Bacillus pumilus: one gene and its partner. The protein of the gene in region 1 interacts with the protein of each later gene in a pairwise test. Links are inferred from orthologs where the notes say so. Each region holds a gene or a part of one and is shown in the gene's direction. Other genes may lie near its edges.

What was found.
Region 2: the proteins of ftsL (region 1) and GPS65_RS17040 interact in binary tests that used the Bacillus subtilis proteins (3 or more experiments, as listed by UniProt). The link is inferred for Bacillus pumilus from one-to-one orthologs.

The regions. Positions count from the first base shown.
Region 1 is NZ_CP047089.1:1,919,785-1,926,586, reverse strand. The notes cover bases 1,577-4,366. They hold ftsL (cell division protein FtsL), read left to right. Parts: upstream 1,577-2,692; coding sequence 2,693-3,040; downstream 3,041-4,366. Other genes in these bases: GPS65_RS09305 (penicillin-binding protein), read left to right, coding at 3,048-4,366; rsmH (16S rRNA (cytosine(1402)-N(4))-methyltransferase RsmH), read left to right, coding at 1,723-2,655; mraZ (division/cell wall cluster transcriptional repressor MraZ), read left to right, coding at 1,577-1,656. Outside these bases: bacillithiol biosynthesis cysteine-adding enzyme BshC, read left to right, coding at 1-1,096; more of mraZ, read left to right, coding at 1,225-1,576; more of GPS65_RS09305, read left to right, coding at 4,367-5,198; GPS65_RS09300 (stage V sporulation protein D), read left to right, coding at 5,325-6,802. UniProt on the Bacillus subtilis protein: Essential cell division protein that may play a structural role. Probably involved in the regulation of the timing of cell division. Also required for sporulation.
Region 2 is NZ_CP047089.1:3,386,743-3,393,478, forward strand. What follows is about bases 3,213-5,936. They hold GPS65_RS17040 (FtsB family cell division protein), read left to right. Parts: upstream 3,213-4,249; coding sequence 4,250-4,624; downstream 4,625-5,936. Other genes in these bases: GPS65_RS17025 (RNA-binding S4 domain-containing protein), read left to right, coding at 3,213-3,213; yabP (sporulation protein YabP), read left to right, coding at 3,288-3,596; yabQ (spore cortex biosynthesis protein YabQ), read left to right, coding at 3,593-4,231; GPS65_RS17045 (S1 domain-containing RNA-binding protein), read left to right, coding at 4,707-5,105; spoIIE (stage II sporulation protein E), read left to right, coding at 5,658-5,936. Also shown: GPS65_RS17015 (putative polysaccharide biosynthesis protein), read left to right, coding at 1-1,482; bifunctional methyltransferase/pyrophosphohydrolase YabN, read left to right, coding at 1,472-2,956; more of GPS65_RS17025, read left to right, coding at 2,953-3,212; more of spoIIE, read left to right, coding at 5,937-6,736. UniProt on the Bacillus subtilis protein: Required for vegetative and sporulation septum formation. Required for the activation of genes expressed under the control of the sporulation transcription factors sigma F and sigma E.

The DNA.
Region 1 (6,802 bases):
AACTGAGATATGGCTCCGTGATGTATTTTCAACATATGAAGAATCTGCATATACCAATGATTTGCTTGTACAGCTTCTTCGATGTTTACGCAAATCACAAACGTTTACTGATTTCTTTGAATGGATTGTATGTGACCTCTTTGAAGAAGATGGGCTGCTTTTATTTAATTCAGGTGACTTAGGTGTCAAACCACTCGAGCGTACGTTATTCAAGCACATTGTCGAGACAAATGATGAGGTTACTAATCGTTTAAATGAATCACAGGCTGCTATGAAACGAGCAGGATATCAGCCGATTATTGAAGCCGGTGACAATCAGGCGAATCTGTTTTACGAATATGATGAGGAACGTTTCCTAATTGAAAAAGAGAACGGCCGGTTTTTGATATCAGAAGTGGGGCTTACATGGACAAAGGAAGAGCTTTTGAAGGAAGTTGAGGAGCACCCAGAGCGATTTAGCAACAATGTGGTGACGCGTCCCTTGATGCAGGAAACCCTTCTCCCGACACTTGCTTTTATGGCAGGACACGGTGAGGTTAACTATTGGGGAGAGCTGAAAGGAATCTTTGAGCATTTTCAATTAAAGATGGCGCCTGTTCTTCCGAGACTGCATGTGACCATTCTTGAAAGACACATCGACAAGAAACTGCCAGTTAGAGAACTGTCGGTAGAAGAAGTGCTCACAAATGGAGTAAAAGAAAAGAAAGACGCTCACTTTCAGCAAAGCCTTCCAGACAGCTTTGTTCAAGCGGTTGAACATGCCAAACGTGAATTGGCTAATGCTCATGGCGTGATGAGACAAGAAGCACTGGAGATTGAACCAAACTTCGAGCAGCTGCTAGATAAAAATGCCAAATTTATTGAAGACCAGCTTCAATTTGTGTATCAAAAGGTTGCGCAGCGTGTGGAAGAGAAGGAAGGATATATCCTTCGGGACTTTGAACGGATTGAAAATAGTTTAAAACCACTAGATGCCCCACAAGAAAGAATTTGGAACATCATGTACTTTTTAAACAAATATGGTCCAGAATTCTTCAAAACGTTCAAAAATCTGCCATTTTCATTTCAAAACAAGCAACAAATTGTCAAACTTTGAAATAAAGTTTTAATGAACCCTGACTAGTTCAGGGTTTTTTTTTATGGAGAAACAGTGTAGAATAAGTTTTGTGGAGAGAAGTGGTGGATAGTGGAGAGTAAGGGTGAGAAAGTGGGGCTCTGATTATCATGTTCATGGGTGAATACCAACATACGATTGATACAAAAGGGCGCATGATCATCCCTGCTAAATTTAGAGACGGTCTCGGAGAACAGTTTGTGCTGACGAGAGGGCTTGATCAATGTTTATTTGGCTACCCTATGAGTGAGTGGAAACTAATCGAAGAGAAACTCAAAGCACTACCGCTAACGAAAAAAGATGCACGTGCGTTTACCCGGTTCTTCTTCTCTGGCGCAGTCGAATGCGATCTGGACAAGCAGGGGCGTATTAACATCGCATCAAACCTACTCCAATATGCAAAACTCGAAAAAGAATGTGTGGTCATCGGCGTTTCAAATCGAATTGAGTTGTGGAGTAAGTCGATCTGGGAACAATATACAGAAGAGCAAGAAGATTCTTTTGCTGAAATTGCTGAAAACATGATTGGATTTGATATATAATAATCCCTTGTGCAGCAAGCTTTCTACACATTCATTTCTATTTGAAAAAGGTGGGACCATAACATCATGTTTCAACATGAGACAGTATTATTAAAAGAAACAGTTGACGGTTTAAACGTAAAAGAAGACGGTACATATGTGGACTGCACGCTAGGCGGAGCAGGTCATAGCTCATATTTACTATCTCAATTATCAGAAAAAGGTACATTGATTGGTTTTGACCAAGACGATGCTGCACTGGATCATGCACGAGAGAAGCTCGCGGGTTCTAAAGCGAACATTCTTTTCATAAAAAGCAACTTCCGATATTTAAAAGAACGTCTGAATGAACAAGGTATTACAAGCGTAGATGGTGTGATTTTTGATCTTGGGGTATCATCTCCTCAGCTCGACACACCAGAGAGAGGCTTTAGTTATCATCATGATGCACCTCTTGACATGCGAATGGATCAATCAGCCGCATTGTCGGCAAAAAAAGTGGTCAATGAATGGCCATTTGAAGATCTAGTTCGGATTTTCTACAAATATGGGGAAGAAAAGTTCAGCAAGCAAATCGCACGCAAAATTGAAGAAGCAAGAAAAAAAGCGCCAATTGAAACAACGGGTGAGCTTGTCGACATCATCAAAGAAGGAATTCCGGCACCTGCAAGACGAACTGGCGGACATCCAGCGAAAAGAGTGTTTCAAGCGATCCGAATTGCCGTAAATGATGAATTGAAAGTATTTGAAGAAGCACTAGAACAAGCAATAGAGTTACTCAATCCGAAGGGGAGAATTTCTGTCATTACATTCCATTCACTTGAAGACCGGATTTGTAAAAGTACATTTAGAGAAATGTCTTCTCTTCCAGAACTTCCGCACGGACTACCAGTGATTCCAGAAGGACTTGAACCAAAGCTGAAGCTGATCACGAGAAAACCGATCGTTGCATCAGAACAAGAGCTGGAACATAACAACCGTGCCCGTTCAGCGAAGCTCCGAATTGCAGAAAAAAAGTAAAACGACACCATAGATGATGATAAAAAGGAGGTTTCTTATGAGTAATTTGGCTTATCAAAGAGAAGTGAAGCAACATCAAACAGAGCAGCAAGGCCAATCGGTTGTCATTAAAAGAAGAGGTTCTATCACACTTGGTGAAAAAATCTTACTTGTCATGTTTGTCATGGCTCTTATGTGCAGCTCGATTCTCATCATTTCTAAAGCTTTTGCTGTCTATCATGCCAATATCGAAGTGCAGAAGCTAGAACAGCAAGTATCTTTAGAATCGAAGAAAATCACTGAGTTACAAAAGGAAAAAGACTTGCTGAGTGAACCAGAAAGAATCATCGAAGCTGCAAAAAAAGCAGGCTTAAGCATATCGAAAGATGTTAAGAAGGTCGATTAACATGGCGATGCCTAAAAAGAATAAAATGATGAACAGAGGCGCGGCAATTGCAAGTATTTGCTTCGCCCTGTTTTTCTTTATCATCCTAGCACGTTTTATCTATATTCAAATTACTGGAACGGTTGATGGACAAGTATTAGCCGCTAAGGCAAATGAACAATATCAATCGAAGAAAACACTTGAAGCCAAAAGGGGATCTATTTTAGACCGGAATGGAAATGTGATCGCTGAGGATACATCTGTGTATAAACTCATTGCGGTCATGAGCAAGAAAATGACAGTGGATCTTAAGCATCCAATGCATGTCGTCGATAAAGAAAAGACGGCAAAAGAGCTCTCAAAAGTCATCGATATGAGCGAAAGCGAAATTTTAAAGCGTCTCAATACAAAAGATGCATTCCAAGTGGAGTTTGGTAAAGCGGGGAAGGATATTAGTTTTTCAACGAAGGAAAAAATTGAAAAGCTAAAACTTCCAGGTATTGCTTTTGAAAAAGACACGAAGCGCTATTATCCAAACGGCATGTTTGCCTCTAACCTCATCGGTTACGCCAGATTAAATGAGGCGACAAAGGACATGTCAGGTGCAATGGGACTTGAGAAGGCACTGAACAAATATTTAAAAGAAAAAGACGGCTATGTGACATATAACAGTGACAGAAGCGGATGGGCCTTACCGAATAGTAAAGAAGACATTGTCGCACCGAAAGACGGGAAAAATGTCACGCTGACCATTGATCAGAAAATACAAGCGTTTCTTGAAGAAAGTATGACACAGGTTGCCAAAAAGTATAAGCCGAAGAAAATCATTGCTACAGTCGTTGATCCGAAAACTGGAAAGGTTCTCGCAATGGGACAGCGACCAAGCTTTAATTTAAATGAACTAGACATTACGAATTATAACAATGATGTGATTTCATATGCGTTTGAACCAGGTTCAACGATGAAGATCTTTACCTTAGCTGCGGCGATCCAAGAAGGGGTCTACCAAGGCAATGATAAATATCAATCTGGTACTTATAAAGTAGGCGGCGGACTTGTAAGAGACCACAACAATGGAAATGGCTGGGGCAAAATTGATTTTCATCAAGGGGTTCTTCGCTCATCAAACGTGGCCTTTGCAAAGCTCGCAAAAGAAAAACTAGGCTTCACACGCTACGAACAATATTTGCAGAAGTTCCATTTCTATGACAAAACGGGGATTGATTTGCCGAACGAGGCGTCTAGCAAAATCAATTATAGATATGAATATGACAAAGCATCGACTGCTTATGGTCAAGCATCAGCTATCACACCGATTCAACAAATTGAAGCAGCCACAGCGATAGCAAATGGCGGAACAATGATGAAGCCATATGTCATTGACCATATTACAGACCCGAACACAAACAAAACGATTTTGCAGCACGAACCAACAGCAGCAGGAAAACCAATTTCATCTGATACAGCGAAGCAAGTCCGTGACATTTTAGGTGAGGTTGTTTCTTCAAAAATTGGAACAGGTCAGCCTTACCAAATCAAAGGCTTCGACGTTGCTGGGAAAACAGGAACGGGGCAAATTGGTGGTGCCGGCGGTTACCTCCAAGGACGAAACGATTATGTCTTTTCATTTATGGGAATGGCGCCAAAAGATGATCCGAAGCTACTTGTGTATGTGGCTGTTCAGCAGCCGCAGCTGTCTGAAACAGAAACGGGGTCGGCTCCGGTTTCTCAAATCTTTAACCCTGTCATGAAAAATAGTTTGCTATATTTAAATATTGCACCAACAAAAACAGACGATAAAAAATCAGGCGAAGAAAAAGTGAAACAAGAAACGATGCCTTCATACCTGGATTTAGAAGTGAAGCAGGCAGAAACAGAAGCCAAAAAGAAAAACTTAACGCCTGTTGTCATCGGCGACGGGCTCTCCATTAAACGCCAGTGGCCGAGTGCCGGCTCTGAATTCTCTGAAAGCCAGAAAGTGTTCTTGAAAACAGCAGGTAAAACCATTAAGATGCCTGATATGACAGGCTGGTCCAGAAGGGAAGTCCTTCAATATGCTTCGATTGCCGGTGTGCATATAGAAACAAATGGACAAGGATATGCTGTGAAACAAAGTGTCAAAAGTGGAGCAGAGATTTCAGACAAAGTCGTCACTGTGACATTTAAAAGTCCAAATTAACTTGAAACCTAGCAAATCACTTGCTAGGTTTTTTTCTGTTGCTCCAGCAGAATATCAAGGAGCGTTCTACAAAAGGACGGGCCTGCATATGATGAAAATAAGCCATATGTAAGGAGTGAACCGGGCGTGCGAGTGTCGAGTGTAACAGTGAGAAAACGATTGCTTTTCGTGCTGCTGTTTGGGGTGATCATTTTTTTCATCATAGATACTAGATTAGGATATGTGCAGTTTATTATGGGCGAGAAGCTGACAAGCTTAGCAAAAGATTCATGGAGTAGAAACCTTCCATTCGAACCGGAACGAGGAGATATCTTGGACCGGAATGGAGTAGAGCTTGCGACGAACAAAAGTGCTCCATCTATTTTAGTTGTCCCTCGGCAAATTAAAGATCCTGCAGAAACAAGTAAGAAATTAGCAGCAGTGCTGAATATGTCTGAAGAGAAAGCGTACAAACACGTCACGAAGAAAACATCAATAGAACGAATTTCACCTGAGGGCAGAAAGGTATCACATGAAAAAGCAAAAGAAGTGAGAGAGCTTGATTTAGAAGGTGTGTATGTAGCAGAAGACAGCATCAGACATTATCCGTTTGGCAGCTTTCTTTCACATGTACTTGGTTTTGCTGGCATCGATAATCAAGGCTTACTAGGGCTTGAAGCCTACTATGATGACGACCTAAAAGGTGAAAAAGGCTCTGTGAAATTTTATTCTGATGCAAAAGGGCAAAAAATGCCAGATGAAGCAGATGATTATACACCCCCTAAAGATGGTCTTGATATGAAATTGACAGTCGATGCAAAAGTACAAACTATCATAGAACGGGAATTAGACAACGCGCAGGCAAAGTATAATCCTGATGGTATGATTGCGATTGCGATGAATCCGAAAAATGGTGAAGTGCTCGGAATGTCGAGCAGACCAGATTTTGATCCAGCTGATTATCAATCAGTTGATTCAAAAGTGTTCAACCGAAATCTACCGGTGTGGAGCACATATGAGCCGGGTTCAACATTTAAAATTATTACACTTGCAGCAGCATTAGAAGAGAAGAAAGTTAATTTAAAACGTGATTCATTTTTTGACAGCGGATCTGTGACAGTTGATGGTGCAAGGCTTAGGTGCTGGAAAAAAGGCGGACATGGATCGCAGTCATTCTTGGAAGTCGTTCAAAATTCCTGTAACCCCGGCTTTGTAGAGCTGGGAGACCGTCTGGGTAAAGAAAAATTATTTTCTTATATCAAAAATTTCGGATTTGGCCAAAAAACCGGAATTGACCTTCAAGGAGAAGGGCGTGGGATTTTGTTCCCGCTTGATCGTGTAGGTCCTGTAGAGCAGGCGACCACGGCCTTTGGTCAAGGTGTTTCTGTTACACCGATTCAACAAGTGGCTGCAGTAGCAGCTGCAGTAAATGGTGGGACACTTTACACGCCATATATTGCAAAAGAGTGGATAGATCCAATCACAAAAGAGGTCGTGAAAAAGCAATCGCCTATTGCCAAAAAGAAAGTGATTTCAGCAGAAACATCTAAAGAAATCAGGTATGCACTTGAAAGTGTAGTCGCCCAAGGAACTGGCCGAAATGCATTTGTTGAAGGGTATCGGGT
Region 2 (6,736 bases), 1.5 Mb from region 1 along the record:
GACACTGGGTTTTATATTTATCAGCAAGTGTACCCTTTCCTTGGTATTGCGATCATGCTTGGCACCACAGGGTTTCCTGTCATGGTGTCCAAGCTTTTGAGTGAGTATGGGGAAGAGGATCGACGGATCATTTCAAGGGTATCCTTGGTCTATATCACTTTACTGAGCCTTGTCTTATTTCTTTGTCTTTACATAGGAGCAGGCAGAATTGCGAGCCTTATGGCGGACAGTCAATTAATTTTGCTCATCCAGATGAGTGCTTTTGTGTTTCTATTTCTGCCGCTCACTGTGATGCTGAGGGGCGTTTTTCAGAGTGACGGTATGATGCTTCCAACGGCTGTTTCTCAATTAGTGGAGCAGCTCATCAGGGTAGGCGTTCTGCTTGTTTTATCCTTTTATTTCGTGAGACACGGCTATTCGCTTTATGAAACAGGGGCGGGTGCGGTCTTCTCCTCCATAGCCGGAAGTGCGGCCTCGCTTATCCTGCTTCTTTTTCTTTGGCTCACTTACCGAAAACAGTCTTCTGCACCTATGACAGTCAAGCAGACTACACTTCGGAAAAAGGATGTTTTGAAGAGTTTGATACTGTATACATTCACGATTTGTGTCAGCGGACTACTCATTTTATGGATGCAAATGATTGATGCCTTTCATCTGTATGCGCTGCTACGCAGTGAGGGTCTGAGTGAAGCCGCGGCAAAGGCGGCAAAAGGTGTATATGACCGAGGGCAGCCGTTTTTACAGCTAGGGACGGTGTTTGCCATTAGCATTGGAACCTCTCTTGTGCCATTTTTATCTGCTGCCATGAGGAATGGAGAGCATGAAGCGATCAGGCAAAAAGTACGGACATCGTTTAAGACTACATCGGTTTTAGGGATTGGTTCAGCAGTTGGGCTGATGTGTATTCTTTCGTCAGTCAACATCATGCTTTTTCGTAATGATTTAGGTACCGATGCGCTGCAAATTTTCTGTATTTCCATCGCATTTACTTCGATTGCGATTACGCAAGCAGCTTTACTTCAAGGTCTCGGGCATACTGTGTATCCGGCTGTTGTGGTGCTTCTCAGTGTACTGGTGAAATGGATACTCACACTTGTACTTGTGCCGCTATTAGGCATCTACGGTGCGGCATGGTCAACTGTGTGTGGTTTCCTCGCTGCCGCTCTGCTCAATGCCTTTTATTTGAGGCACAAAGGATGGATTTCGTTGAGAGAGCTGTTCCCAGTGAGAATTCTTTTATCGGCCGCTTTCATGGCCATCGTCTTAATAGGGTATCAGGCACTGTTTTCTTGGGTCATTCCCTTTGAAAAACGTCCTTTTTCCGTTTTAGAGAGCCTGACGTCAGTTTTTATTGGTGGTTTCGCCTTTTTATATAGTATTCTTAAGCTAGAAGTATTTACGGACGAGGAATGGAGACTCATTCCATTAGGAGAAAAGATTTTATATTTTAAACAGATGAGAGGGAATCAAAATGGCAGGTAAGATTACCGTCGTCGGTCTTGGGGCAGGCGACATGGATCAGCTGACGCTCGGTGCATACAAGCAGCTGAAGCAGGCGAAAGAAGTATTTATGAGAACGCAGGACCACCCGCTTACCGCAGAGTTGATGCAGGAGGTCCCGTCACTGACCTTTTTTGATGAGATTTATGAAAAGCACGATCAGTTTGATGCGGTCTATCAGGAAATCACAGAAATTTTATTTAAAGAGGCAGCGGAAAAGGAGATTGTGTACGCAGTACCAGGTCATCCATTTGTCGCAGAAAAGACTGTTCAGCTATTAGTTTCTCAGCAGCAAGAGCGTGGGATTGAGGTGTCTGTTGCTGGTGGACAAAGCTTTTTGGATGCGACGTTTAATTCCTTGCAGATCGACCCAATCGAGGGATTGCAATTCGTTGATGCAGGAGATATGAGAGCGGACGATCTCAAATTGACCCAGCATGTCCTCATTTGTCAGGTATATGATCAGATCACTGCTTCGAATGTGAAACTCACGCTGATGGAAAAGCTTCCTGATGATTATGAAGTCTATATAGTAACTGCGGCTGGAAGCAGCCTGGAACAGATTACTGCCGTTCCTTTATTTGAACTTGATCGAGATGTGTCGATAAATAACTTAACGAGTGTTTATGTACCTCCGATTCAAGATGAAAAGCTGCTTTACAAACAATTTGACACCTTCCGTGACGTCATCCGTACATTAAGAGGTCCGGGCGGCTGTCCATGGGATCAAAAACAAACCAATGAGTCACTTAAACCCTATTTAATTGAAGAATGCTATGAACTGCTTGAAGCGATAGATGAAGATGATCCAGACCATATGGTGGAGGAGCTCGGAGATGTGATGCTACAGGTGTTACTTCATGCTCAAATCGGTGAAGATGATGGCTTTTTCTCCATTGATGATGTCATCCAGCATGTCACAGAGAAAATGATTCGTAGACATCCCCATGTGTTTGGTGACACAAATGTGTCTGAAGCAGAAGACGTGGTCGTCAACTGGGAAAAAATCAAGCAGTTGGAGAAGCCGGAGCGGGCAGCCTCTATGTTGCAATCCATCCCTGCGACGCTTCCAGCATTAACGAAGGCATATAAGCTTCAAAAAAAAGCCGCCAAAGTAGGCTTTGATTGGACAGACGTGAACGATATTTGGAACAAATACGAAGAAGAAAAGCAGGAATTTCTCGTTGAAGTGGCAGAGAAGCCGGACGAAAGTGCAACGAAGCAGATGACAGATGAATTTGGAGATCTTTTGTTTGTTCTCGTCAACATTGGAAGGTTCTATCAGCTAGAGCCTGAAACGGCGCTCGCTTCCGCCAACACAAAATTCATGCGACGCTTTCAGCATATTGAACAAAAAGCAAAGGACATGGGACGTTCATTAGAAGAATTAACAATAGAGGAAATGGACGATCTATGGAACGATGCCAAACGTATAGAAAGAGGTGATCATACATGAGATTAGATAAATTTTTAAAAGTGTCCCGTTTAATTAAAAGAAGAACATTGGCAAAAGAAGTCGCTGATCAAGGCAGAATTTCTATTAACGGCACACAGGCGAAAGCCAGCTCTGACGTGAAAGAAGGAGACGAGCTTAAAATCCGTTTTGGTCAAAAGCTCGTGACGGTGCAAGTCAACGAGTTAAAGGACACAACGAAAAAAGAAGAAGCTGCTGGCATGTATACTGTGCTAAAAGAAGAAAAAACAGCAGAATAGGGCTTGTTCTAAATGATCCTCCTGTCACATACAATGCAGTAACAATGCAAGTATGAGATATGGGGGATGTATAAATGAATCAATATTATAATCAACCTCAAGGCACGAAGCTGTCATCAGAAGCAGAACACAATATCACAATGCGAAACAGAAAGCATTTAGATATTACCGGTGTCAAACAGGTGGAAAGCTTCGATAATGAAGAATTTCTGCTTGAGACGGTCATGGGGATTCTCGCGATTCGTGGAGAAAATCTGCAAATGAAAAACCTAGATGTCGAAAAAGGCGTTGTGTCGATTAAAGGACGTGTCTTTGACTTAATTTATGTAGATGAGCAGCACGGGGAGAAAGCTAAAGGATTTTTTAGCAAGCTGTTTAAATGACGCTGACAGTCCAGTTTTATACGATGCTTTCGATGGTAGCGATGGGCATCTGGCTGGGCGCATCGCTTGATACGTACAAGCTGTTTGTGAATCGGGAAAAGACAGCAAAATGGCTTTTGATCATACACGATCTCCTTTTTTGGCTCGTACAGGGTCTCTTATTCTTTTATGTTCTGCTGCTGACAAATGAAGGAGAATTCAGGGTTTATATCTTTCTAGCCGTTGCACTAGGTTTCTCGATGTATCAGGCATTGATGAAACAGCTGTATATGAACATTCTCAAGTTTCTGGTGATGTGTGTGTATCAGGCCGTTCTCATTCTGAAACGGCTGGTCATGTCCATCGTCTTCCAGCCAATTCGCTGGCTGATTTCCTTCATCATAAGTGCTATTATGTTCTTGCTCCACTTGCTCTTACGTCTTGTTCATTTTACGTTTCGGCTCGTGTGGAAGGTGCTGTCCATTGTCTGTTATCCGCTCATCTGGTTACTCAATGTGACCATTATTCATCGGATTCCCGAAAAATGGCGAACATCAATGAGATTGTTTTTCTCTAAAGGAGCAGGAATTTTACAAGGGACCAAGAAATTATCTGGTACCATCAAAACGAAATGGAAACAATTCTGGACAAAGTAAGAGAGGAGGCCTTCAACCTTGAACAAGAGAAAAAGAAATATCGCACAAATTCAAAATGATTACCAAAAACAAATGGAACAGCAAGCACAGCGCTTAAAACGCAAACGCCGTGGACTCCTTAGAAGGCTTACCGTGTTTGGTGTGATTGCGCTCATGTTTGTTGTCTTGGTGATAAGTGCCCTCTGGTCGCAATCGTCCTCATTAAAGGAAAAAGAAGAGAAGAAGGTTGCGCTTGAAAAAGAATTGAAGCAATTACAAACAAAGCAGGAAGATATTTCTGATGAAATTAAAAAGCTGAAAAGCAAAGAATACGTACTCGAACTGGCACGACGGGACTATTATATGTCCAAAAAAGGCGAAAAAATCTTTGATGTGGGCAATAAGAGCGATTAGCCTTGTTGACACTTAAAATTCAGTTTATGTATAATTGAACAAATGAGATTTTTTTATAAGTCTAAGGAGGAGCACTTTTTTTATGTCGATTGAAGTTGGCAGCAAGTTACAAGGGAAAGTTACGGGCATTACAAATTTTGGAGCTTTTGTGGAGTTGCCAGGCGGTTCAACTGGTCTCGTTCATATCAGTGAGGTAGCCGATAACTATGTAAAAGATATTAATGAGCATTTAAAAGTCGGTGAACAAGTTGAAGTGAAAGTGATTAACGTTGAAAAAGACGGTAAAATCGGCTTGTCCATTAAAAAAGCAAAAGATCGTCCTCAACAACAACAATCAAGACCAAGCAGAAATGATTTCCGTCCGAAGGAATCGTTTGAGCAAAAAATGAACAAATTCTTAAAAGATAGTGAAGACCGCTTAACATCTTTAAAACGTAACACGGAATCAAAACGTGGGGGACGCGGAGCAAGAAGAGGTTAACTTGTTGCTGCTTTCTATATATCTTTCACAACAAAGCACCTGCTGTCCGCAGGTGTTTTTTTCTTAATTCATCCGACATTTTTTGAGATTTCGCCATTTAATTTAAAACTTCCTATTGACGGACAAGCGATTCCTTTGTATTATATATCTTGTGCTTCTTAGCGCATTTTTATTATGGCGGTGTAGCTCAGCTGGCTAGAGCGTACGGTTCATACCCGTGAGGTCGGGGGTTCGATCCCCTCCGCCGCTATCCTTTTGTTTAGAACATAAAAGCAAGGCCCGTTGGTCAAGCGGTTAAGACACCGCCCTTTCACGGCGGTAACACGGGTTCGAATCCCGTACGGGTCATCGTCGAAAACAGCTTTCTTTAGGAAAGCTGTTTTTTTGTGTCTTCGTAAAATTCTGATGAAAGACATCGACTTTCATGAAAGTATGCCTCTTTGACGAATAAAGCGTCGAACGTTTTATGGAAACGACAACTTCTTTTGACAAAATTTCTTTTTCACCTTCGCTATAATGACAAGCAACGAATATCAGGTGGGGGATGAAAAGATGGAAAAACTAGAAAGAAGAACTGATTTAACAGGAGCGGGGTTTGAAAGAATCAGTGCAGGGTTAAAGAAGATGAAAAACCTGTTTCTTCATCATACGCATTCTCTTTTTTTCTATAAAGGGTTTATTTATGTCGTTCTAGGCTTTTTATTAGGACGAGCCTTTATATTATCTGAAATCATGCCATTTGCTCTGCCTTTCTTTGGGTCCATGCTGCTTATCAAAAGAGACAAGGCCCTGCTTGCTTGTCTCGCTTTACTTGCTGGAGCCATGACGATATCACCTCAAAATGCATTGTTTGTGTTTGCATCGCTGATCGTCTTCCTCCTTATGTCCAAGGTGGTTTCTTTCATCATCAAAGATCCAGTGAAAACATTGCCGGTTGTCATTGTACTGTCAATGCTGATCACCAGAGGAGCATTTGTTTACCTAGAGCAAGGTGCTGTGCAAAGCTACGATTACGTTATGGCGGGTGTCGAGGCAGGACTTGCCTTCATTTTGACACTGATTTTCCTTCAAAGCCTGCCGATTTTTACAGTCAGGAAAATCAAACACTCCTTAAAGGTTGAAGAAATTATTTGTTTTATGATTTTGATTGCCTCAGTTTTAACAGGTCTGGCGGGGATCACATTTCAAGGAATGCAGGCAGAACATATTTTGTCACGATATGTAGTATTGAGCTTTGCCTTTATTGGAGGAGCAAGTATTGGTTGTACAGTTGGTGTCGTGACTGGATTAATTCTCGGTCTCGCTAACATCGGAAACCTTTATCAAATGAGTCTTCTTGCCTTTTCAGGTTTATTAGGGGGATTGCTGAAAGAGGGGAAGAAAGCAGGCGCAGCCATTGGCTTAATTGTGGGCTCCTTACTGATTTCATTGTACGGAGAAGGATCAGCAGGACTCATGACGACGCTATATGAATCGCTGATTGCGGTTGTGCTCTTCTTGCTCACGCCACAATCCGTAACCTCTAAGGTAGCGAAATATATTCCTGGTACGGTAGAGCATGTACAGGAGCAGCAGCAATACGCCCGGAAAGTACGAGATGTGACAGCAAAAAAGGTAGACCAATTTTCTAA